4 regions of the Streptomyces sp. SD31 genome follow, and region 3 is predicted to be linked to each of the others. Evidence: riboswitches for the same ligand, from Rfam matches in the RefSeq annotation. Region 3 holds a riboswitch; each other region holds the start of a gene.
The links. A riboswitch is a leader RNA that binds a small molecule or an ion and turns the genes downstream of it on or off. The one in region 3 is predicted to bind cyclic di-AMP.

Region 1 (5,540 bases), on a different contig from region 3:
CGGCCGTCCTGGACGCGGCCCGCACCGCGTTGCACGACCGCGTGGAGGCGGGGGACGCGGCGGTGGCGCTCGGGTTCGCTCGGCGTACCGAGGGGGACGAGCGTGAGGAGTGGCTGCGGCGGGCGGCGGACGCGGGGGACGCGTGGGCGGCCGTGGAACTGGCGGAGATTCTGCGGGGGCGGGGGGAGGAGGGCGGTGCGCTCCCGTATCTGGAGCGGGCGGCTGCGGCGGGCAGCGCGAAGGCCGCGGCGCGGCTGGGCAGCCTCTTGCGGGAGCGGGCCGAGCACTGGCTGCGCGCGGCGGCGTCGGCGGGTGAGGGGGACGCGGCGCACGAACTGGGCGACATGCTGGTGGGGCTCGGACGTGAGGAGGAGGCGCTGCGCTGGTACCGCAAGGCCGCGGCCGCGGGCCGCCGCGAGGTCGCGGGCAGTCTCGGCGTTCTGCTGTACCACTGGGGCAGGCAGGAGGACGCGGAGGCGTGGCTTCGGTATGCGACAGCGTGGGGTGACGCGCGCGCCGCGAACAACCTCGGGCTTCTTCTCGAAGATCGGGAGGGCGCCGACTGGGTGTCCCTCTACCGGCAGGCGGCGGAAGGCGGCGACGCGTCCGGGGCGGTCAACCTCGGCGTCGAACTGGAGGAACTCGGCCAGGAGAAGGAGGCACTGTCGTGGTATCTCGCGGGCCATGCACGGGGAGCCACTGAGGTTGAGTCGTACATCGCCGAGCTACTGGAGAAGCGAGGGAAGGCCACGGAAGCCGAGGAGTGGCGCCGCAAGGCGGAAGCCGCAGACCCGGAAGGCCTCCTCGAAACGCTCCCCACACCACCCGGCAGTACCCCGGCCGACGCTCCGGATACCGTCAAGGAGTGACCAACCAGCCCACCCCCACCGGCCCCACCCCCCAGTCCCCCGAACTCTTCACCTGGGAGTTCGCCACCGACCCCTACCCGGCCTACGCCTGGCTCCGCGAGCACGCGCCAGTGCACCGCACCCGCCTCCCCAGCGGCGTCGAGGCCTGGCTGGTCACCCGCTACACCGACGCCAAGCAGGCCCTCGCCGACGCCCGCCTCTCCAAGAACCCGGCCCACCACGACGAACCCGCCCACGCCAAAGGCAAGACGGGCATCCCGGGTGAGCGCAAGGCCGAGTTGATGACGCACCTGCTGAACATCGACCCGCCCGATCACACCCGCCTGCGCAGGCTCGTCTCCAAGGCCTTCACCCCTCGCCGCGTCGCCGAGTTCGCCCCCCGGGTGCAGGAGCTCACGGACCGGCTCATCGACGGGTTCGCGCAGAAGGGGAGCGCCGACCTGATCCACGAGTTCGCCTTCCCGCTGCCCATCTACGCCATCTGCGACCTGCTCGGCGTCCCCCGCGAGGACCAGGACGACTTCCGGGACTGGGCGGGCATGATGATCCGGCATCAAGGCGGCCCCCGGGGCGGCGTCGCACGGTCCGTGAAGAAGATGCGCGGCTATCTCGCCGACCTCATCCACCGCAAGCGCGAGGCACTCCCCGACACGCCCACCCCCGGCGAGGACCTCATCTCCGGCCTCATCCGCGCCTCCGACCACGGCGAGCACCTCACCGAGAACGAGGCCGCGGCGATGGCTTTCATCCTGCTGTTCGCCGGCTTCGAGACGACGGTCAACCTCATCGGCAACGGCACCTACGCCCTGCTCACCCACCCCGAGCAGCGCGCCCGCCTCCAGACCTCCCTCGCCGCGAAGGAGACCGCCCTCCTCGAAACCGGCATCGAGGAACTCCTGCGCTACGACGGCCCCGTCGAACTCGCCACCTGGCGCTTCGCCACCGAACCGCTCACCATCGGCGGGCAGCACATCGCACCCGGCGATCCCGTCCTCGTCGTGCTGGCCGCCGCCGACCGTGACCCGGAGCGGTTCGCGGACCCCGACGTCCTCGACCTCGGCCGCCGCGACAACCAGCACCTCGGCTACGGCCACGGCATCCACTACTGCCTCGGCGCCCCGCTCGCCCGCCTGGAGGGCCAGACCGCCCTCGCCACGCTCCTCACCCGCCTCCCGGATCTGGAACTCGCGGTGGATCAGGCCGAGTTGCGGTGGCGGGGCGGCCTCATCATGCGCGGACTGCGTACGCTTCCGGTGGAGTTCACCCCTGTTGGGTGAGTACGTCCGCCGGCGCAAACGTGACACGCGCACAAGCCTGTGATCTTCACGTGATCTGCGCGGCATTAACTTGTGACAAGTGATCGTCTGCCTATACGTTCACGGATCAATGACGGCGCCCAGGTTTCACGCGCCGCGGTCACTGTTGTCTCGCGAAAGGTCCCCGCATGCTCTCCGGGAACGGTCGTCACCGTCGCCCCCGTCAAGCTCCGGCGCTCCTCGTCGCGGCCGGAGTGACCGGGTCCGCCATCGCCATCCCGCTTCTCGGCGCCACGGGCGCGAGCGCGGCCGAGGGCACCGTGTGGGACAAGGTGGCCGACTGTGAGAGCGGCGGCTCCTGGAGTGCCGACAATGGCGACGGACTTTACGGCGGACTGCAACTGACCCAGGACGACTGGGAGAAGTACGGCGGCCTCGACTACGCCTCCAGCCCCAACCTGGCGAGCCGTTCCCAGCAGATCGCCGTGGCCCAGGACATCCTCGCGGACCAGGGAACCAGCCCTTGGGGCACCTGTGCGGTACTCAACGGGCTGACTCAGAAGTCCGGCTCGGTCGACCTCGACCTCGACACCGGCGTCGCGGAGGACTCGCCCTCCGAAGTATCCGGATCGTCCGGATTGCTCGATTCATCGAGTTCGTCGGGCTCATCGGACTCGTCCGATGCGACGAACCCGTCCGGTGACTCCTCGAATTCCTCCGACTCCTCGAACTCGCCGAGCGGCTCTCCCGACACCTCGTCCGAATCATCCCAGGATTCCGCCCCTTCCTCCTCTTCGCCCTCTTCATCCTCTACGACGGACAACTCCTCGAAGTCCGATACGTCCGCCGACACGGGCGCCTCACAGTCGCCCGATGGCTCACCCGTAGAGACGTCCAAGGGCGACAATCGGGACAACTCGGAGCAGGGAGAGGGCTCCCGGAGTCTCGTCGACACCGGAGCCATCGACTCCGAAGCGACCGGCTCCGGGCGTCATCGTGGCCCCAGTGCCGACGAGAGCGAGGCGACCGAGAGCGCCGTCAAGTCCTCCGGCCGCCATGCCTCGTACACCGTGCGCGCCGGCGACACTCTCGCCTCCATCGCCGACTCCCTTGACCTCGACGGCGGATGGTCCGCGCTGTATGACGCGAACAAGCGGGCCATCGGTACTGACGCGAACCACATCTTCCCCGGTCAGACCCTGGAAGTCCCCACCGAATAGGGGGCGAACGGGGTGAAAAACAGCCGGAGTTCGCGTCATGATTTCGCACTGAATGTCCGCTTTGAATGCAGTGAGAGATAGATCTCAGAAGCCCTGATCGTCTTTGAAATTCCGCGAATCGCGTGGCTACGGTCATGACCGCTCGTCACCACGAGCCCCGGCTGCCGCAACGCCGAATCCTGCCAGCGGCCGTACGGGAACAGTCGTCGCGTCAAGCGCCGTAGGCAGGAGCGGGGGACCCAAGGTAAGCGCCGGGTCCGGCAGTTGAGGCCCTTCGGGGCCGCACGGCCGGAGTCGGCTAGGGGTGAAGCCGCGCAGCGGGAGCCGAAAGGCGACCGTGCGCGGCCGGGCAACTCAACCGGCCCGAACCCGACAGCTCACCTCGCAGGCGTCGGTGAGGGGATCTCTCCATGCTGTTTTCCAGCAAGGGCAAGCACCGTCGTCCGTCCAAGGCCGCTCGCGCCATAGCCGTCGTCGGCGTCACCGGCGCCGCCGCCGTCGCCGCCCCGCTGATGGCGGCCGGCAGCGCCTCCGCCGCCACCGCCTCCGAGTGGGACGCCGTCGCCCAGTGCGAGTCCGGCGGCAACTGGTCGATCAACACCGGCAACGGCTACTACGGCGGTCTGCAGTTCTCCGCCTCCACGTGGGCCGCGTACGGCGGCACGGCGTACGCCTCCACCGCCGACCAGGCCACCAAGGCCCAGCAGATCGAGATCGCCGAGAAGGTCCTCGCGGGCCAGGGCAAGGGTGCCTGGCCGCACTGCGGCACCGGCCTGTCGAGCGCCGCCTACAACGGCTCCGGCTCCTCGTCGAGCGGTTCCTCGCAGAGCAGCGAGAGCACCACCCGCTCCACCGAGGAGCAGTCGGCCTCCCGCTCCAGCGAGCGTCCGGCCGCCAAGAAGAGCACCAAGACCGTCACCACCCCGACCGGCAAGAAGGTCAAGAAGGGTGACGGCGAGTACAAGGTCGTCAAGGGCGACACCCTCAGCTCGATCGCCGCGGAGCACGACGTCAAGGGCGGCTGGGAGAAGCTCTTCCAGCTGAACAAGGACATCGTCGAGGACGCGAACCTGATCTACCCGGGTCAGCAGCTGCACCTGAAGTAATACGAGGGCGGCAGCTGAACCACAGGGCCCTCACATCCGTGGACCTCATAGCGAAGACCTCGTGAGGGTCACCCCCGTCCCCCACGGGCTCCCCGCTCCGGTGCGTGTTCCCCCGTACGCACCGGGGCGGGGCTTTTCTTTTCCCGTATGTCACCCACCTTTTGTTCCCCCTCTTTGTTCCCGCCCTTTGTTCCGGTAGGGAACAATGGGTACGGTTCGGTTCTGTCCACGGGACGGTCGGTCGGCTGCCGAGGTCCCCGAGGCGGTTAGGCTCTAGTCGCAAGGCTCACAGCCCCGCACTACCAGCGTCACATCCACGAAGGAGATGCTCGTGCCGTCCATCGACGTCGTCGTAGCCCGGGAAATCCTCGACTCGCGAGGCAACCCCACCGTCGAGGTCGAGGTCGGCCTCGACGACGGCAGCACGGGTCGTGCCGCCGTTCCGTCCGGCGCCTCCACCGGCGCCTTCGAGGCCATCGAGCTTCGCGACGGCGACCAGAACCGCTACCTCGGCAAGGGTGTCGAGAAGGCCGTCCTCGCCGTCATCGAGCAGATCGGCCCGGAGCTCGTCGGCTACGACGCCACCGAGCAGCGCCTGATCGACCAGGCCATGTTCGACCTGGACGCCACCGACAACAAGGGCTCCCTCGGCGCCAACGCCATCCTCGGCGTCTCGCTCGCCGTCGCCCACGCCGCCTCCGAGGCCAGCGACCTCCCGCTCTTCCGCTACCTGGGCGGCCCGAACGCGCACCTGCTGCCGGTGCCGATGATGAACATCCTGAACGGCGGCTCGCACGCCGACTCCAACGTGGACATCCAGGAGTTCATGATCGCGCCGATCGGCGCGGAGACCTTCTCCGAGGCGCTGCGCTGGGGCACCGAGGTCTACCACACCCTCAAGAAGGTCCTGAAGAGCAAGGGCCTGGCCACCGGCCTCGGCGACGAGGGCGGCTTCGCCCCGAACCTCGGCTCCAACCGCGAGGCCCTCGACCTCATCCTCGAGGCCATCAAGGAAGCCGGCTACACCCCCGGCGAGCAGATCGCCCTCGCGCTCGACGTCGCCGCGTCCGAGTTCTACAAGGACGGCTC
Region 2 (5,540 bases), on a different contig from region 3:
ATCGGCACATGATTCACCTTCGAATGTGACCTACGCGACCGTAAGGAAGGGTTGACGGGCGGTGAGATAAGCCACTTGTAAAGCGTTGACCAAACCTGGAATAAGCCTCTGATCAGGGGCGTTGTGGGCTCAACCGCCACACCCTGAAGTCGCTGATCCGGAAGTGGCTCCATGTGGTGCGGAACGCGAAGTGCCCGCCGGTGTACGGCTCCGGGTCGGTGTGGTCGAAGACGAGCCGCCCGTTGTCCCACCAGCGCACCGTCGAGCCATCGGAGACGATCCGGACCCGATTGGGCTCGTTCGCCACGAGCAGCGGCTCCGTGTAGTCGTAGAGCAGCGGGCGGATCCCCGCCTGGCCGACGTACCGGCGCATCCGGGTCGTGGTGTTCGTGTTGGCGCCGTAGCCGACGTAGTACGTCTTGAGGTAGTCGTACTCGGCGAGCGCCCCGCTCCGCGGCGTGGCGAAGATGTCGTCCGGGGAGCGGACGTCGGTGGCGTTCCAGAAGTTGTTCAGGTCGGAGACGCGGTCGTTGACACCGCCTTCCGATATGGGCGTGGCCGTGTATTCGATGACGTACGGCCCTTCCAGCCGCTTCTTGAACCAGACCGTCGCACCGGCGGGTACGTCGACCTCCAGGAGCCCGCGGGAGGCGGTGACGGTGCCGCCCTTCTCGAGCTCCACCGCCCATTGCCCCAGGCCATGACGGAAGTCGTCGTGGGCGATGAGGCGGCGGTGACGGGGCATGGCACTCGCCGTCCACGCCGGGGCGAAGGCTGCGAGGGCGGCGCCGGCGGCCAGGGTTCCGAATGCTCTACGCGTGGTCGTCAAGGGAGACGGCCCCTTCCGGGAAGTGAAGGTGGGCTGCGGCACGCGACGGGTGTCGGTGCCCGGGCAGTGGTGCGTGTACGTCGGCTGCGGGTGACCCCGCGCGGTCCGGCCGAGGCCGCACTCGGGATTCTGGGCGAGGGTGTGGAGGCGGGGGCACTCGAACCCCTTTTGCGAGAAGGGCGATCAGGCGGGTGGCCACCTTGCGATGGCCTTGAGTGCTGGGGTGGACGGTGCCGTTGAAGTCCCCGTCCGCCGACGAGAGCCAGTCGGTCGTGTCGACGAACTCGATGCGGGGGTCCGCGAGTTCACCGACCACGGCCGCGATGTCGTCGGCGTGGGCGCCGTTGAACGGGCGCAGCGCGAGGATGCGGGCGCGCGGTGCGGCGGCCCGCAGCTTGTCCAGGTAGGCGCGGTAGGCGGCGCGGAATTCGGCCGAGCCGTACGCCGCGTCGTTGGTGCCCTGGTTCACCACGATCACGTCGGCCCGGCGGTCGGAGTCGGCCCGGGAGCCCGCGTGGTTCCAGCCGTACGCGTCCGGGGCGGCCGGCACTCCCCCGTTGCCGGTCTGGATCACACCCTGGCGACCGAAGCCGACCTGGGTGAGCGAGGCACGCAGGGCGTCGGCGACGAGGGTGGGGTAGGCGGCCGTACCGTCGGCGCAGTCGGAGGTGTTCACCTCGCACAGAGCCATGACGCCCTGCGTGATGGAGTCACCGTAGAAGGCCAGCTTCCGGGTACTGGGGGCGCGTTGAGGCTGCAGACGCACGCCGTCGTCGAGCCGCAGTCCGGTCAGCACGACGCCCGTCTCCAGCGGCGGAGTCCACCGGTTGGCCCGGGAGAAGACGTCCTTGACGGAGATCTCGACCGAGTGGGGCCCCCGGCCGTCGGCCGCGATCCGCAGATCGCCCCGGTCGACCGCGTGCAGGCGCTTCGGCCCGCCGTCGACCGACACGTAGATCTGCGCGGGCACGGTGATCGAGGCGACGCCGAAGAGGGCGTGGACGCTGTCCCCGGTGAAGCGGAAGCGCAGCCGGGACCCCGAGTTGACGGTGATGGCCGCTTCAGAGGTGCGGCCCCAGTGCCCCTCGTAGACGAGACGCCTGTCGTCGGGGCGTACGACAGTCGACGCATCGGACGCGAAGGCGGGCTGCGAGGAACCGTGGAGCAAGCCCACGGCCACCGCGGCGGCCAGGGACGTACGTCTGTGGACGCCGGACACGGAAACCTCCAGGAGCCATCGCAGAAAGCGCTTGCACCATGATGGAGATCACTGTGGCCTCACCTTCCCCTCCTTGTCGACACCCTGGCCGGCTCTGCCACAAGACCGCAATGGAGCGATCATGAACGAGCACAGCCGGACACACCGAAGGCCGGACCCGGGGATCGAGGTCCGGCCTTCGATGGCGTGTCAGGCAGGTGGTTCCGAGGAGGGTCGTCAGCCGACCGGGACACCCTTGGAGCGGAGGTAGGCGACCGGGTCCAGGTCCGAGCCGTAGTCCGGCGTGGTGCGGATCTCGAAGTGCAGGTGCGGACCGGTCACGTTGCCGGTCGCGCCGGAGAGGCCTATCTGCTGGCCCGCGGTCACGGTCTGGCCGGCCGAGACGGAGAGCGACGACAGGTGGGCGTACTGGGCGTAGTAGCCGTCGGCGAGCTGGATGACGACCTGGTTGCCGTAGGCGCCGCCCCAGCCCGCGGAGACGACGGTGCCCGCGCCAACGGCCTTCAGTGCGGTGCCGGTCGGGGTGACGAAGTCGACGCCGGTGTGGTACCCGCTGGACCACATGCTGCCCGCCACCTTGTAGGCGGTGCTGACGGCGGCACCGGCGACGGGGGCGGAGAAGCCGGTGGCCGTGTCGGCGCTCCGGGCGGCCGTGGTCGTCTTCTTCGACGCGGAGGACTCCGTGGAGGACTTCGTGGAGGACTTCGAAGCGGACGAGTCCTTGGAGGGCGCCGAAGAGGAGGAAGGCGACGAGGACTTGGGGGCGCTCGCCGTGGCCTTCTTGCCGATCGTGAGCTTCAGACCGGGGTGGATCAGCGACGGGTCCTCACCGACGACCTCGCGGTTGTCGGCGTAGAGCTTCTTCCAGCCACCGCTGACGTTCTGCTCGTCGGCGATCTTCGAGAGGTAATCGCCGACTCTCACCGAATAGGTCCGCACGTCCGTCTTCTTCTCGGCGGCCTTCTTCTCGACCGCCTTCTTCTCGGCGGCCGGAAGGGACTGAACAGCCTTTTCCGAAGTGGACTGCGAGGGAGCGGCGTGGGCGCCGGTAGCTCCCATGAGCGGGAGGGCGAGAGCGGCGCCACCGGTTCCGGCGACGGCGATGGAGCGGGTGAAGCGCTGGGACTTCGGGCGGCGGTGCTTACCCTTCGCGGGCATGGCGAATTCCTCTCCGGCGCCTGCGAGGTGAGCTGTCGGGTGCGGGCTGGAGATGCCCGGCCGCGCCGAAACGCGGCTTTACCCCTAGCCGTTCCGGAGACCGGAACAGGCGGTTGTACCTGTGGGTCCCCCGCTCCTGCCGTGGTCGGGTGAGTGTGCGCGGGCTCCGGGCGGCGGCAGGATTGGGCGTCCGTCCGGATTGGTGGCGAACGTAAGCGAGGAAGACGCACGGGAACAAGTGAGGGGTTCCGTCCGAATGCGTTCCTGTTGATCCCTTGTGGGAATTCCCGGTCACCCTCCGTGGATTATCGGCGTGTCACGCGACCCAAAACCCCTGGAAAAACACGCGAATTACGTGAACATGACGGGCGACGCACGGTCACGAATATGACGCTCCTCACGTGACACCGCTCCAGCTTCCTTTACGCCAGAGCGAGTTGGAATGAAGGCACCAATTCGGACAGAACCCCTAGATGCGACGCAGTCGGATAACCGTCGCATCAAGGTCACCCTGCAATCCGGTGCGCAGTCCGTGATGCACCAGTACGGCACCTCGGTGAATTTCGCCCGTTTCAAGGCATTCGTACGACTCTGTCGGGTCGAGGGCGCGCAGCCGCAAGGCCGGCAGGGATTCGCCGTAGCTCTGGGCCTGGAGCCAGGCGAGGACGACCGTCTCGTCCCCGAGTACGTACTGCACCGCGCTCAGCCCGCCCCGCGGCGGCCGCAGCCGATAGAGGTCGCCGCGCTGCACCACGGGCCGGATCTCCTTGTAGAGCGTCACCCATTTCCGGGCCTCGGCGAGCTCTTCCTCGCTCCACTCGGAGAGGTCACCGCCGACGCCGAGCACGCCCGCCATGGCACTCACGAACCGGAAGCGCAGCGAGCTGGCCCGGTGGTTGAGCATGGCGTTCGGGCTGTCGGTGACCCAGGCGGCCATGACCCGGGCGGGATGGATCTGACTGAAGCCGTGCTGGATGGCGAGCCGGTCGAGGGGGTCGGTGTTGTCGGAGGTCCACACCTGGTCCGTACGGCTCAGCACGCCGAGGTCGATCCGACCGCCGCCGCCCGAGCAGGACTCGAAGGCGACGCCCGGGTGCGCGGCCCGCAGCCGGTCCAGCAGGCGGTACAGGGCGCGCACGTGGTCGACCCACAGGCGCTGCGGATAGGGCTCACCGGGCCAGCCGGCGTCGGTGAAGCAGCGGTTGAAGTCCCACTTCACATAGTCGATCGGGGCGCTGGAGAGGAGCCCGTCGAGCCGCTCCCAGAGGTACTCCTGGACGTCGTCGCGCGCCAGGTTCAGCACGAGTTGATTGCGGAACTCCGTCCGCTTTCGTCCCGTTTGGTGCTGAACCCAGTCCGGGTGAGCGCGGTAAAGCTCGCTGTCCGGGTTGACCATTTCCGGTTCGACCCAGATGCCGAACTCCATCCCGAGCGCGTGCACGTGTTCGGCGAGCGGCTTGAGCCCCGACGGGAAGCGGTCGGGGTTGGGCGTCCAGTCGCCGAGCCCGGCGCGGTCGCTGGTGCGCGTCCCGAACCAGCCGTCGTCGACCACGAACAGTTCGACGCCGATGGCCGCCGCCCGCCGCGCGAGCACGCTCTGCTGCTCCTCGGAGATGTCGAACTCCGTCGCCTCCCAGGAGTTGAACAGCACCGGCCGGTCCCGGTCCGCGTCCGGGATCACGTACGCGCGCTGGTACGCGTGCCAGGCCCGGCTCGCCCCGCCGAAGCCGCCGTCGCTCCACAGTCCGGCGAAGACGGGGGTCGTGAAGGACTCCCCCGCGGCCAGCCGCAGCAGGCCCGAGTCGTCGTATCCGGTCCCGCCGGTGATCTGCACGCGCGCGTCCGGGAGTTGAGCCACGGCAATACGCCAGGATCCGGACCAGCCGAGGGCGCAGCCGTAGACCTCGCCGCGCTCCTCGGTGGCGTCGGTGTCCAGCGCGACCCACGGCAGGTGCTGGTGCCCGGTGTGCCCGCGGCGGCTGCCGATGACCTTCTCGCCGTAGGTGAGGGGGGACCGCGCGAGCCGGGACTCGGCGCCCCAGCGGCCGTGCAGCTGGGACAGCCGCCAGTCCTCCCGGTCGGGCAGCGTCCAGGTGGCCGAGTCGGCGCGCAGCACCTCCAGGGCGGGCCCCTGGTTGTCCAGGGTCACCCACCGCTCCACGACGTCCCCGCGCATCCGGTAGTGCAGGGTGACGCTCAGCCCGCCGTCACAAAAGCGCAACCGCAGTTCGTCGTCCCCGGTCTCGTACCGCTCGAAACCCCACTCGGTGCCGCGCCGCTCGTCGGTGCGCACGGACAGGGCGGGCCGCACGAAGCGGGGGCCGCCCTCGACCG
Region 3 (5,540 bases):
CGACGCGGGTGCCCGCGCCTCGCCGGGTGCGGATCAGGGACGCTGTCTCCAGTTCGCGGTACGCCCGTGCCACGGTGCCCGTGGCGAGCCCCAGGTCGGCTGCCAACTGCCGCACCGTCGGCAGACGTTCGCCCTCCGAAAGGCGGCCGGTGGAGATCAGGGCGGCGAGCTGGGCGCGGATCTGTTCGTACGGCGGGACCGGGCTGGTCGTGTCGACGCGCAGGCCTGCCCCGCTCATCGGCGGCCGGTTCCGCCGGCGCCGGCCCGACGGCCCCGCCATGCCGTCGCCCGCGGCGAGATGATCGTGAACAGGCACCACGGCGCCATGAGCAGGGCCAGCAGGCCCAGCGGCCACAGCACCACGTTCGCGGCGGTCCCCACGGCACCGTCGCAGGTCGTGCTCATCAGCGCGCCCGATGCCGTCGACGCCGCGCCCAGCAGGGACGACGAGACCACCAGGCCCCAGGCGGCGACGATCGCCAACGTCCGGTCGCGACGGGACTGTTCGTCGCCGGGGCGGGTCGCGATGCGCCGCAGGGACCAGCCGCAGGCGGCCGTGGACAGAGCGAGGGAGGCCAGGATGGGAAGGCCGTAGTAGAGGCCGGGCCACGGTGAGTGCGACTCGGTCACGCCCCGGCACGTCACCGTGAGCGCGCGTCCCGCACGGCCCAGGTCGTCCGACGACGCCACCGCGGCCGCGGCCGTCAGCAGGACGACCAGTGCGGCCGCGAGGCCGAGCAGCAGGGGAGTCATCCGGGGCGGTACGTAGTCGCGGACCCGGCGTGGAGTGAGGACCGCCGTGCGTACGGCACCCCGGCGCGGCGCGGTCAGTGCGTCGCCCAGCAGCACCCCCGCCACCGCGCACAGACCGAAGGCGAGGATGGCGTAGAGGGAGCCCTCCCCGTTGTCCAGGGGCAACAGCCAGCGGGAGGCCAGCACTCCGACGGCCAGGCCCGTCCAGCGGGCGTAGCGGTCGACGGGTGCGCGGGACGCGGGCGCCGACGCGGAAGGGCGCGAACCGAGTTCGAGCATGACAGACACAGACCCCCGTGGAGACGACATGAACGCAGACATGCACGCAGAACATGTACGCAGACTTGTACTCACCGCTTGTATCAAGCGGTGAGTACAAGATGCGCCCTCCTGGCGCTTTGTGTCAACTGCTTGCTACAACTCGCCCGGTGACCTCCCCCAGCCCCACCCGGGCACCGCCCGGCCCCGGCGCCCAGGCGGACAGTGTCACCACGTCGCCGTCCTCCAGGAACGTCCGCTTGCCGTCCGGGAGTTCGAGGGCGTCGCGCCCGTTCCACGTCAGCTCCAGCAGTGACCCGCGCTCGCGTTCCGTCGGGCCGCTCACCGTGCCCGAGCCGTACAGGTCGCCGGTGCGCAGCGAGGCGCCGTTCACCGTCATGTGGGCGAGTTGCTGGGCGGCCGTCCAGTACATGGTGGAGAACGGGGGCTCGGAGACCACGTGGCCGTTGATCGAAACGGAGATCCGCAGGTCGTAGCCGCCGGGTTCCGTCTCGGAGCCCGAGTCGTCCAGGTACGGCAGCAGCGGGTGCGTCCGCTCCGGCGGCGCCACACGTGCCTCATCGAGCGCGTCCAGCGGGGTGATCCACGCCGACACCGAGGTGGCGAAGGACTTGCCGAGGAACGGACCGAGGGGGACGTACTCCCAGGCCTGGAGGTCGCGTGCCGACCAGTCGTTCAACAGGCAGAGGCCGAAGACGTGTTCCCGGAAGTCGCCCAGCGCCACCGGCTTGCCCATCTGCGACGGCACGCCGACCACGAAGCCGACCTCGGCCTCGATGTCCAGGCGGACCGACGGGCCGAAGACCGGGGCCGGGTCGGCGGCGGCCTTGCGCTGGCCGGACGGTCGTACGACATCCGTGCCGGAGACGACGACCGTGCCCGAGCGGCCGTGGTAACCGATCGGCAGGTGCTTCCAGTTGGGGGTCAGGGAGTCCGCCGCGTCGGGGCGGAAGATCTGGCCGACGTTCCGGGCGTGGTTCTCGGAGGCGTAGAAGTCGACGTAGTCCGCGACCTCGAAGGGGAGGTGCAGGGTCACTGAGGACAGCGGGTGGAGGAGGTCCGCGATGGCCTCCTGGTGCGCCGGGACCGTCACCCACGCCGTCAGCGCGCGCCGTACGTCCGACCAGGTGGTGTGGCCCGCGGCGAGCAGCGGGTTCAGCGAGTCCTGCGCGAGCAGCGGGGCGTACGGCGAGCCGAGCGCGTACGCCGCCTTGCCCGCGTCGAGGACGTGGTCGCCGAGCCGGACGCCGACCCGGTGTGCGGAGTCCGAGCCGGGGAGGGAGAAGACGCCGTACGGAAGGTTGTGCGTGCCGAAGGGGTCGCCCTCGGGGAGATCGAAGGGGGGCATGGGGTGCTGCCTCACTCTCATACGCTCCGTATGCCATTGCCATGTGGTCGGGCACACGTTACGGGTGAGTCGCCTGTCTTGGGCAGTGCGGAGCCCGCGTCGCCGAAGTCGACGAATCTCCTGGTCGGGGCAGTCGGCCGACGTGTGTCCAACCGCACGGACATCACCGTCAAGGAGCTTGCGAGCACCACGTGGGGGTGAAATCGCAAAAGGGGGAGGGCAGTTGCGGCGTGGAAGGGAAAGCGGAAACAGCAGCGGAACCGGAACTGATGTCAACGCATGTGAACACAGCAGCCGTCCGGTTCGCATCGAGTCGATGGGGCGTCCTGTCCGTATTCTCTGATCATGGCCCCACCCATCGCATATTCACTCATTGCCACTGACCTGGACGGGACGCTGCTGCGCGGCGACGACACGCTCTCGGACCGGTCCCTCGACGCGCTCGCGCTGGTGGCGGCGGCCGGTGCCCAGCACCTCGTCGTGACGGGGCGGCCGGCGCCCAGAGTGCGGCCGCTCCTCGATGTCCTGGGCAGCACGGGGCTCGCGGTGTGCGGACAGGGCGCGCAGTTGTACGACGCCGGCGCGGACCGTCTGCTCTGGTCCATCACCCTGGACCGGGAGTTGGCGGAGACCGCGCTCGGCAAGATCGAGGCCGAGGTCGGGGAGGTATACGCGGCCGTCGACCAGGACGGCGTCGACGGGCTCACGCTCATCGAACCCGGGTACCTGATGCCCCACCCCACCCTGCCCGCCGTACGCGTCCGGCACCGCGACGACCTGTGGTGCGAGCCGATCAGCAAGGTGCTGCTACGGCATCCCACCCTGTCCGACGACGAGTTGGCGGCGACGGCGCGCGCGGTGGTCGGTTCTCTCGCCACGGTCACCATGTCGGGGCCCGGCACCGTCGAACTCCAGCCATGCGGCGTCACCAAGGCGACCGGTCTGGCGCTCGCCGCCGAGCATCTCGGTCTCGGCGCGCACCAGACCATCGCCTTCGGTGACATGCCCAACGACATCCCGATGTTCGACTGGGCCGCCCGCGGCGTCGCGATGGCCAACGCGCACCCCGAACTCAAGGCGGTCGCCGACGAGATCACCCTCTCGAACGAGGACGACGGCATTGCCGTCGTCCTCGAGAGGCTGTTCACGGGGATCTTGACCGATATCGCCCAGTGAGGGTCTTCAGCGAGAGCTCTTAGTAAGGGCCGTTCACGTTGTCGATCGAGCCGTACCGCGCGGCCGCGTAGTTGCACGCGGCCGTGATGTTCGCGACCGGATCGAAGGGGTCGTAGACCGTCCCCGGGACGTGGTAGGCCGCGAAGGTGGGGTCGATGACCTGCAGGAGGCCCTTGGACGGCGTGCCCGCCGCCGCGTTGGAGTCCCAGTTGTTGATGGCGGCCGGGTTGCCCGACGACTCGCGCATCACGTTGCGGTAAATGCCGTCGTACGACCCGGGGATTCCGTTTTGCGCCATGATGTCCAGCGCGTTGCGGATCCAGCCGTCGAGGTTGTCCGGGTACGACTTCACGGAGGCCGTGGTGGCGTGGGCGACGGCGGACTTCTTGGCCGGTGCGGACGTCTTCTCGGCCTTCTTGCTCGCCGTGGCGGCCTTCGTCGCCCGGACCTTCAGGTCGACGCCCGGGTGGATCAGCCGGGGGTTGTCGCCGATGGACTTGCGGTTGTCCTTGTAGAGCTGCCGCCAGCCACCCTGCGCGTCGTACCGGTCCGCGATGCCGTAGAGCGTGTCGCCCTTCTTCGTGGTGTACGTGACGGACTTGGCCTTCGCTGCGGATGGCGCGGACTGTGGTGCCGACTGCGCGACGGCGGGGGCCTGGGCCGGCTGTGCGGCGCTCGCGGTGGTCGCGCTCAGGAGCGGGAGCGCGAGGGCTGCGGTACCGGTTCCGGCTGCGACGACGTGGCGGGTGAGCGGGTTGGTTCTGGGGCGGCGGTGCTTGCCTCGGGCCATGGCGCTGTTCCTCTCCGACGCCTGCGAGGTGAGCTGTCGGGTTCGGGCGGGAGATGCCCGGCCGCGCCGCCGTGCGGTAGCGCGAACTTCACCCCGAGCCGGTTCGGTGCGCCATCAAGGCGTCCGGTCCGGCGACTTACCTGGGTCCCCCGCTCCTGCCGTGCGTGAGTGAGTGCGTGGGTGGGTGGCTCGGGCGGCGGCAGGATTCGGCGTCCGCCCGACTGAGCGGGAACGTATGCGAGAGCACACGCCCGGAACAAGTGCCATGGTCACCTGTCATGCCGGTTGACCATGGTCTGATGCGTATGGGGTGCTTGATCCTTTGCGGTTGCCAAGCCTCAACTTGCGCTTGACGCAAGGAAGGAAGGGGGTGGGTCCGGTGGGGCGTGCGACTGGGTGCGAGTGACCCAATTCACTGGCGTCCACAAGAGCGGCAAATCGGGCAATGGCTCCAACTCGTCGTCAACCGGCCGTCCGTTGGGTCTGTTTCTCCCATGTCCGGTGGAATAGCACCTCTTCGTCCTTCGCGCAGATGGCCTCGTTGAAGGTGATGAAATGCCCCTTTTCGCAGCTGATCTGCGAGCACGTCCGCACTGTCACGTTCCATGCCGTCTTCGGGCGGTGCAACCGGATCGACCAGTCCGAGCGGGTACGGGCCGACAACCCGAGCGAGTACGGGCCGACAAGAGGTACGACTCGTCGATGGTGTACGTCTCCAGCGCGTCCTCGGTGAACTCCAGGCCGTCGGGGTACACGCGCGTGCCGCCGTACCGGGGGTCGACCTCCAGGCGCCACTCGCCCTTGGCGACGTCCCGCACGACGAGCCGCTCGGGGCGCGGTTCGTCCAGCGTGATGGGGGAGTTCACGCCGAGCGGCTCCGCCTGCTCCGGTTCCTCGAAGGTGATCACCGTGTCGTCCGCTGATTCGTCCAACGCGCGCAGGCGTACCGGAAGTTCCAGGGAGCTGCCTGCCGGTTCCAGCGTGAAGCCCGCCGCCGAGTCCGGCTGGAGCCAGACCCACGGCCAGTACGCGGAGGAGACGGCGAGGCGGATGCGGTGACCGGGCGGGAAGGCGTGGCCGATGCCGTGCAGCTCGAAGGTGACGGCCTCGGTGGCACCCCGCTCCCACGGCACCGTACGGTCCCGGCCGTGGCGCGCCGACAGGTTCAGCACGCCACGCGTGACCAGGGTCGAG
Region 4 (5,540 bases), on a different contig from region 3:
ATCAGGACACCCGCCCCTTCGTTCTGTCTGCCGCGTGCTGCCGTCCGCTCAGCCTACGTTCAGCCCCGCGAGATCCCCCAGCGGCAGCGTGTGCTGGGTCTGCAGGACCTTCGCGCGCAGATAGCGGACGTTGTCCGGTGTGGCGAAGACGCCGGTGGGGACGCGGCCCTGGACCTGGATGCCGAGGGCGCGCAGCTGGTCGGCCTTGTCGGGGTTGTTGGAGAGCAGGTCCAGTTCGCCGATGCCGAGGGCGGTGAGCATCTGGGCGGCCGCCGTGTAGTCGCGGGCGTCCTCCGGCAGGCCCAGGGCGGCGTTCGCGGCGTAGGTGTCGAGGCCCTGGTCCTGGAGGGCGTACGCGTCCAGCTTGTTGTAGAGCCCGATGCCGCGGCCCTCCTGGCGCAGGTACAGCAGCACCCCGCCGCGCTCGGCAATGCGCTCGACGGCCTCGCGCAGCTGGGGGCCGCAGTCGCAGCGGGCCGAGCCGAAGACGTCGCCCGTCAGGCACTCGGAGTGCAGCCGGACGAGCGGGGTGGTGCCGGGGGCCGGGTCGCCGAGGACGACGGCCACGTGCTCCTGGCCGTCGGTCAGGCCGTGGAAGGTGACCAGCTCGGCGTCCACGGAGTAACCGTCGTGGAAGCGCAGCGGGACCCGGACGCGGGCGCGCTGGGTGGCGGCGGCGGTGAAGTCGGGCATGCGGGATCTCCGGGTTCCGTACGTGGGCCGGCTGCTTCAGATTTGAAGCAGCTCCTCGGTGCAGGACCCTACCCCATGCTTTAAATTTGAAGCAACAAGTTTGTCGCCCGCGTCACAGGCCGGTCGGACTCGGGCCTCGTTGCTCCTGCCCCACGACTCTTGCCTCCCGACTCCTGCCTCACGAACAGGACTTGCCGGAGCGCCGCCGCCAGGGCACGTCGTCGGCGGTGGCGTGCGCGTCCTCTCCCTGGAAGCCCTCGGCGACCGCGGTGAAGATCTCCTCCAGCTGTCGGACCTGCTCCGGGGTCAGCCGGTCGAAGAGCAGCGCCCGTACGGTCTCCACGTGCCCCGGAGCCGTGCGCTCCAGGACGCGCATCCCTTCCTCGGTGATCGCCGCGATGCTGCCGCGCTTGTCCCAGCGGCAGTCCTCGCGCCGCACCAGCCCGTCCTTCTCCAGGCGCGTCACGGCGTACGTCAGCCGGCTGCGGGTGATCTTCAGCCCTTCCGCGAGATCGGTCATGCGCAACCGGCGCTCCGGAGTCTCGGACAGGGTGGCGAGGATGGAGTAATACAGATGGGGCATGCCGGCTTCCTGCTGGAGCTGCCGGTCCAGCGCGTCCTCCACGAGGGCGGCGGAGGCGATGTAGGCGCGCCAGGCGCGCTGCTCCTCGGGAGTGAGCCAGCGAGTCGTCATGCCCCCAGTGTAGGTTTGTTTCAAACTTGAACCAAGCCCGAGTTTCCCCGACCGAGCCGGAGAGCGCGCCGATGCCGTCGTACCCCTACGTCCTGCTGTCCGCCGCGGTCTCGCTGGACGGCTACCTCGACGACACCACCCCCGAGCGCCTGCTCCTCTCCAGCCCGGCCGACTTCGACCGCGTCGACGAGGTACGGGCCTCCGTGGACGCGATCCTCATCGGTGCCGGCACGATCCGGGCGGACAATCCCCGGCTGCTGGTGAACTCGGCCGAGCGGCGGGCCGCGCGGGTGGCGGCGGGCAAACCGGCGTATCCGCTGAAGGTCACGGTCAGCGCGTCCGGCGAACTGGATCCGGCGGCGAACTTCTGGCACACGGGCGGCGAGAAGATCGTCTATACGACGGAGAAGGGCGCGGAGCGGCTGCGGCGGACGCCGGTCGCGGCGGACGTGGTCGCACTGGGCGCGGACCTGGACTGGCGGGGGCTGCTGGAGCACCTGGGCGAGGTGCGCGGCGTCGAGCGGCTGATGGTCGAGGGCGGCGGCACGATCCACACGCAGCTGCTACAACAGGGCCTCGCGGACGAGGTGCAGCTGGTGCTGGCGCCGCTGTTCGTCGGGGACCCGGACGCACCGCGGCTGTTCGGGCCGGGTGGGTATCAGGGCGGCCGGCTCCGGCTGCTGGAGGCGCGACGGATCGAGGACGTCGTCCTGATGCGCTACGAGCCGACGGCGCCCGGCGTCGGCACTCTTCCCTCCGCCGCGGATCGGCACTGGCTGGCACTGGCGTGTGACCTGGCGGCGCAGTGCCCGCCGTCGAAGACCGCCTTCAGCGTCGGGGCGGTGGTCGTGGCGGCCGACGGCACGGAGCTGGCGCGGGGGCACTCCAGGGAGGGCGGCGATCCCGTGGTGCATGCGGAGGAGGCGGCGCTGGCGAAGATCGCGACCGGTGATCCGAGGCTGGCGTCGGCGACCGTATACAGCAGCCTGGAGCCGTGCACCCGGCGGGCCTCCCGGCCGGCGCCCTGCGCGCGGCTGATCCTGGAAGCGGGGGTGCGGCGGGTGGTGACGGCTTGGCGGGAGCCGGACACGTTCGTGGTGGGCGCCGACGGGAGCGGGCTGCTGGCGGGGGAGGGGGTGGATGTCCTGGTCATGCCGGAGTACGAGAATCGGGCAAAAGCCCCGAATGGTCACCTGCTGCCGTGGCGCCGGTAAAGGCGTGTGCTTTCTGTCCTGCGGATGGCGTACTATTGAGTCATCGCCGCGGGGTGGAGCAGCTCGGTAGCTCGCTGGGCTCATAACCCAGAGGTCGCAGGTTCAAATCCTGTCCCCGCTACTGAAAGCTCAGGGCCGGAACCAATTGGTTCCGGCCCTGAGTGTTTTCTCGACGATTTTCCGACTCGCTTCCCGCCCCCCACTTCGGCAGCAGCCCTGGTGAGGTGGGATGAACGGCGGATCTCGTACGCGCGCCGGTCCGTCCGGCTGCTCTGCGTCCTGCGGGGCGGCATGGCGCACGACCTGGCTCTCATGGCCGTACGACGGCCTTGATCGTTGTCACCGGATGTGATCGGCTGACTGCCCTCCGCATAACAACTGACATACCGTCAATACCTGTGTGGTTCCTGAGTCCCGGCCAACTCGCCCGATTTAGGCCGCTCATGACCCGTAAGTCCGGGCGAAATTAGTTAATGATCAAGTGGAACAGCTTGGAATCCGCACCCCGCGTCTATTAACGTTCGATAACGCAGCGCGGTCGTCCCAGCCGTCACAAGAGGCGGCTCCGTGCGCACGCGCCGAATCCCGCAAGGGAACCGGGGAACCACCACCTTGGGGTGAATCGCATGGATGCCGCCGTGAACTCACGGCCGGTATACGCGCGTAGGAGACCTTCCTGCTCCGAACCCGTCAGCTAACCCGGTAGGCGAGAAGGAAGGAAAGGAGCACGCCCACGTGGCGTCCAACAGGCCTGCCCAGCAAGCCCCGTTCGTGCCGAGCCAACGCGGTACCGACAGCTTCGGCTACGACCGCTACCGCACCGACGAGGGCCCGTTGGAGGAGTGGAACCCCACTGCGGAATCCATTCGTCCCGTACGCGGCAGGCATCGCGTCTCCAAGCAGCGCGGCGGGGGACTCGCCCGCAGCTCCACGGTTCTCGGCGTCGGTGTCATAGCCGCCGTCGGCGCGGGCGGCATGGCCAGCGCGAACAGCGGCAAGCCGCCGGTCGCCATCACCATGCCGGACCTGCCGCTGATCTCCGACGACTCCGCCGAGCCCGCCGAGGACACGGCCACCGCCCTCAGCACCATGGGCACGGCGACCGAGGAGACCGCGCAGGGCACCACCGACGCCGGCGAGGCGCTGCGCAGCCGGATCATCGCGCAGGCCGAGCTGCAGCAGGACCAGATCGACGACAAGGCCGCCGCGGCCGCCGTCGCCGCCGCCGAGAAGGAGGCCGCCGCCGCGGCCGCCAAGGCGGAGAAGGAAGCCGAGGCCAAGGCCGCCGCCGCGAAGGCCAAGGCCGAGGAGGAGGCCCGCAAGAAGGCCGAGGCCGAGCGCCTCGCCGAGCTGGCCAAGCAGTTCACGCTGCCGACCTCCTCGTACACCATCACCTCGACCTTCGGTCAGGCCGGCGCCTACTGGTCCTCCGGCTACCACACGGGCCTCGACTTCGCCGCCCCCACCGGCACGCTGATCAAGGCGGTTCACTCCGGCACGATCACCTTCGCCGGCTGGGACGGGTCGTACGGCTACAAGACGGTGCTCACCCTCGACGACGGCACCGAGCTCTGGTACGCGCACCAGTCCTCGATCAGCGTGAGCGTCGGCCAGAAGGTCAACACGGGCGACGTCATCGGACGCGTGGGCGCCACGGGCAACGTGACCGGTGCGCACCTGCACCTGGAGGTGCACCCCGACGGCAGCACGAGCGGCATCGACCCGCTGGTGTGGCTGCGCGGCAAGGGGCTCACGCCCTGAGGTTCCCCCACGTCTGATCCCCGGCGGTCCTGACGGCAACCCCCGACGTCAGGGCTGCCGGTTTCCGGAGCGCCGGGGTCCGCTTGTTTACGGGAACTTTGCGGCGGGCGTGGAAGAGCGCCCTCCGCCAAGGGCGTTGATATGGAGCATGACTGCTTCCCTGCGCAAGCTCGGCTCCTCCGACCTAGAGGTCTTCCCGCTCTCCCTCGGCGGCAACGTCTTCGGCTGGACCGCCGACGAGACCCAGTCCTTCGCCGTCCTCGACGCCTACGCGGCGGCGGGCGGCAACTTCATCGACACGGCCGACTCGTACTCGGCGTGGGTCGAGGGCAACGTGGGCGGCGAGTCCGAGACCATCATCGGCAGCTGGCTGAAGGCGCGCGGCAACCGGGACGACGTCGTGATCGCCACGAAGGTCAGCCAGCACCCCGACTTCCAGGGCCTGACCGCGGCCAACATCAAGGCGGCCGCGGACGCCTCCCTGCGCCGCCTCGGCACCGACCACATCGACCTCTACTACACCCACTTCGACAAGCCGGAAGTGCCGGTCGAGGAGATCATCGGCGCCCTGGACGACCTGGTGAAGGCCGGCAAGGTCCGGCACATCGCCGCGTCCAACATCTCGGCGGAACGGCTGGCGGCCTCCCTCGCCTTCTCCGACCGCGAGGGCCTGGCCCGCTACGTCGCCCTCCAGCCCCACTACAACCTGGTCTCCCGCGACACCTACGAGGGCGAGCTCCAGAACCTCGCCGAACGGGAGGGCCTCGCGGCGGTCCCGTACTACGCCCTCGCGTCCGGCTTCCTCACGGGCAAGTACCGCGCCGACACGGCGGTACAGAGCCCGCGCGCCCAGGGCGCCGGCAAGTACCTGGAGACAGAGCGTGGCCGACGGGTGCTGGCCGCGCTCGACGAGGTCGCCCAGGCCCATGAGGCCCCGGTGGCCACGGTGGCCCTGGCCTGGCTGGCGACCCAGCCGACGGTAGCCGCCCCGATCGCCTCGGCCCGGACACTCGAACAGCTGCCGGCGCTGCTGGGGGTGGCGGAACTGAGGCTGACGGACGAGGAACTGGGGAAGCTGACGGAGGCCTCGGCCTGAGCACTGAGGATCACTCCCCGGCGCCGGCCCAGGGGGCGGCAGCCCCCTGGCGGGTTGAAGGGGCGGAGCGCCTTCAGGATGG

Region 1: linked by a shared signal. The riboswitch ahead of ACTMVF_RS06675 (transglycosylase family protein) and the one ahead of ACTMVF_RS33215 (LysM peptidoglycan-binding domain-containing protein) in region 3 are both predicted to bind cyclic di-AMP.
Region 2: linked by a shared signal. The riboswitch ahead of ACTMVF_RS16185 (peptidoglycan DD-metalloendopeptidase family protein) and the one ahead of ACTMVF_RS33215 (LysM peptidoglycan-binding domain-containing protein) in region 3 are both predicted to bind cyclic di-AMP.
Region 4: linked by a shared signal. The riboswitch ahead of ACTMVF_RS00070 (M23 family metallopeptidase) and the one ahead of ACTMVF_RS33215 (LysM peptidoglycan-binding domain-containing protein) in region 3 are both predicted to bind cyclic di-AMP.

Annotation. Positions count from the first base shown of each region.
Region 1 is NZ_JBQHCX010000002.1:596,934-602,473, reverse strand. It holds gene ACTMVF_RS06690 (hypothetical protein) at 1-869, shown strand, start outside; gene ACTMVF_RS06685 (cytochrome P450 family protein) at 866-2,146, shown strand; gene ACTMVF_RS06680 (transglycosylase family protein) at 2,314-3,345, shown strand; cyclic di-AMP (ydaO/yuaA leader) riboswitch at 3,552-3,751, shown strand; gene ACTMVF_RS06675 (transglycosylase family protein) at 3,756-4,451, shown strand; gene eno (phosphopyruvate hydratase) at 4,783-5,540, shown strand, end outside.
Region 2 is NZ_JBQHCX010000006.1:419,315-424,854, forward strand. It holds gene ACTMVF_RS16175 (DUF6250 domain-containing protein) at 113-829, opposite strand; gene ACTMVF_RS16180 (GDSL-type esterase/lipase family protein) at 813-2,048, opposite strand; gene ACTMVF_RS16185 (peptidoglycan DD-metalloendopeptidase family protein) at 2,265-3,206, opposite strand; cyclic di-AMP (ydaO/yuaA leader) riboswitch at 3,211-3,368, opposite strand; gene ACTMVF_RS16190 (alpha-galactosidase) at 3,676-5,540, opposite strand, start outside.
Region 3 is NZ_JBQHCX010000018.1:134,196-139,735, forward strand. It holds gene ACTMVF_RS33195 (GntR family transcriptional regulator) at 1-238, opposite strand, end outside; gene ACTMVF_RS33200 (hypothetical protein) at 235-1,032, opposite strand; gene fahA (fumarylacetoacetase) at 1,157-2,380, opposite strand; gene ACTMVF_RS33210 (HAD family hydrolase) at 2,726-3,556, shown strand; gene ACTMVF_RS33215 (LysM peptidoglycan-binding domain-containing protein) at 3,576-4,346, opposite strand; cyclic di-AMP (ydaO/yuaA leader) riboswitch at 4,352-4,527, opposite strand; gene ACTMVF_RS33220 (CocE/NonD family hydrolase C-terminal non-catalytic domain-containing protein) at 4,943-5,540, opposite strand, start outside.
Region 4 is NZ_JBQHCX010000001.1:21,279-26,818, reverse strand. It holds gene ACTMVF_RS00090 (GTP cyclohydrolase II) at 49-693, opposite strand; gene ACTMVF_RS00085 (MarR family winged helix-turn-helix transcriptional regulator) at 872-1,387, opposite strand; gene ACTMVF_RS00080 (dihydrofolate reductase family protein) at 1,459-2,601, shown strand; tRNA gene ACTMVF_RS00075 (tRNA-Met) at 2,649-2,722, shown strand; cyclic di-AMP (ydaO/yuaA leader) riboswitch at 3,168-3,325, shown strand; gene ACTMVF_RS00070 (M23 family metallopeptidase) at 3,337-4,362, shown strand; gene ACTMVF_RS00065 (aldo/keto reductase) at 4,511-5,458, shown strand.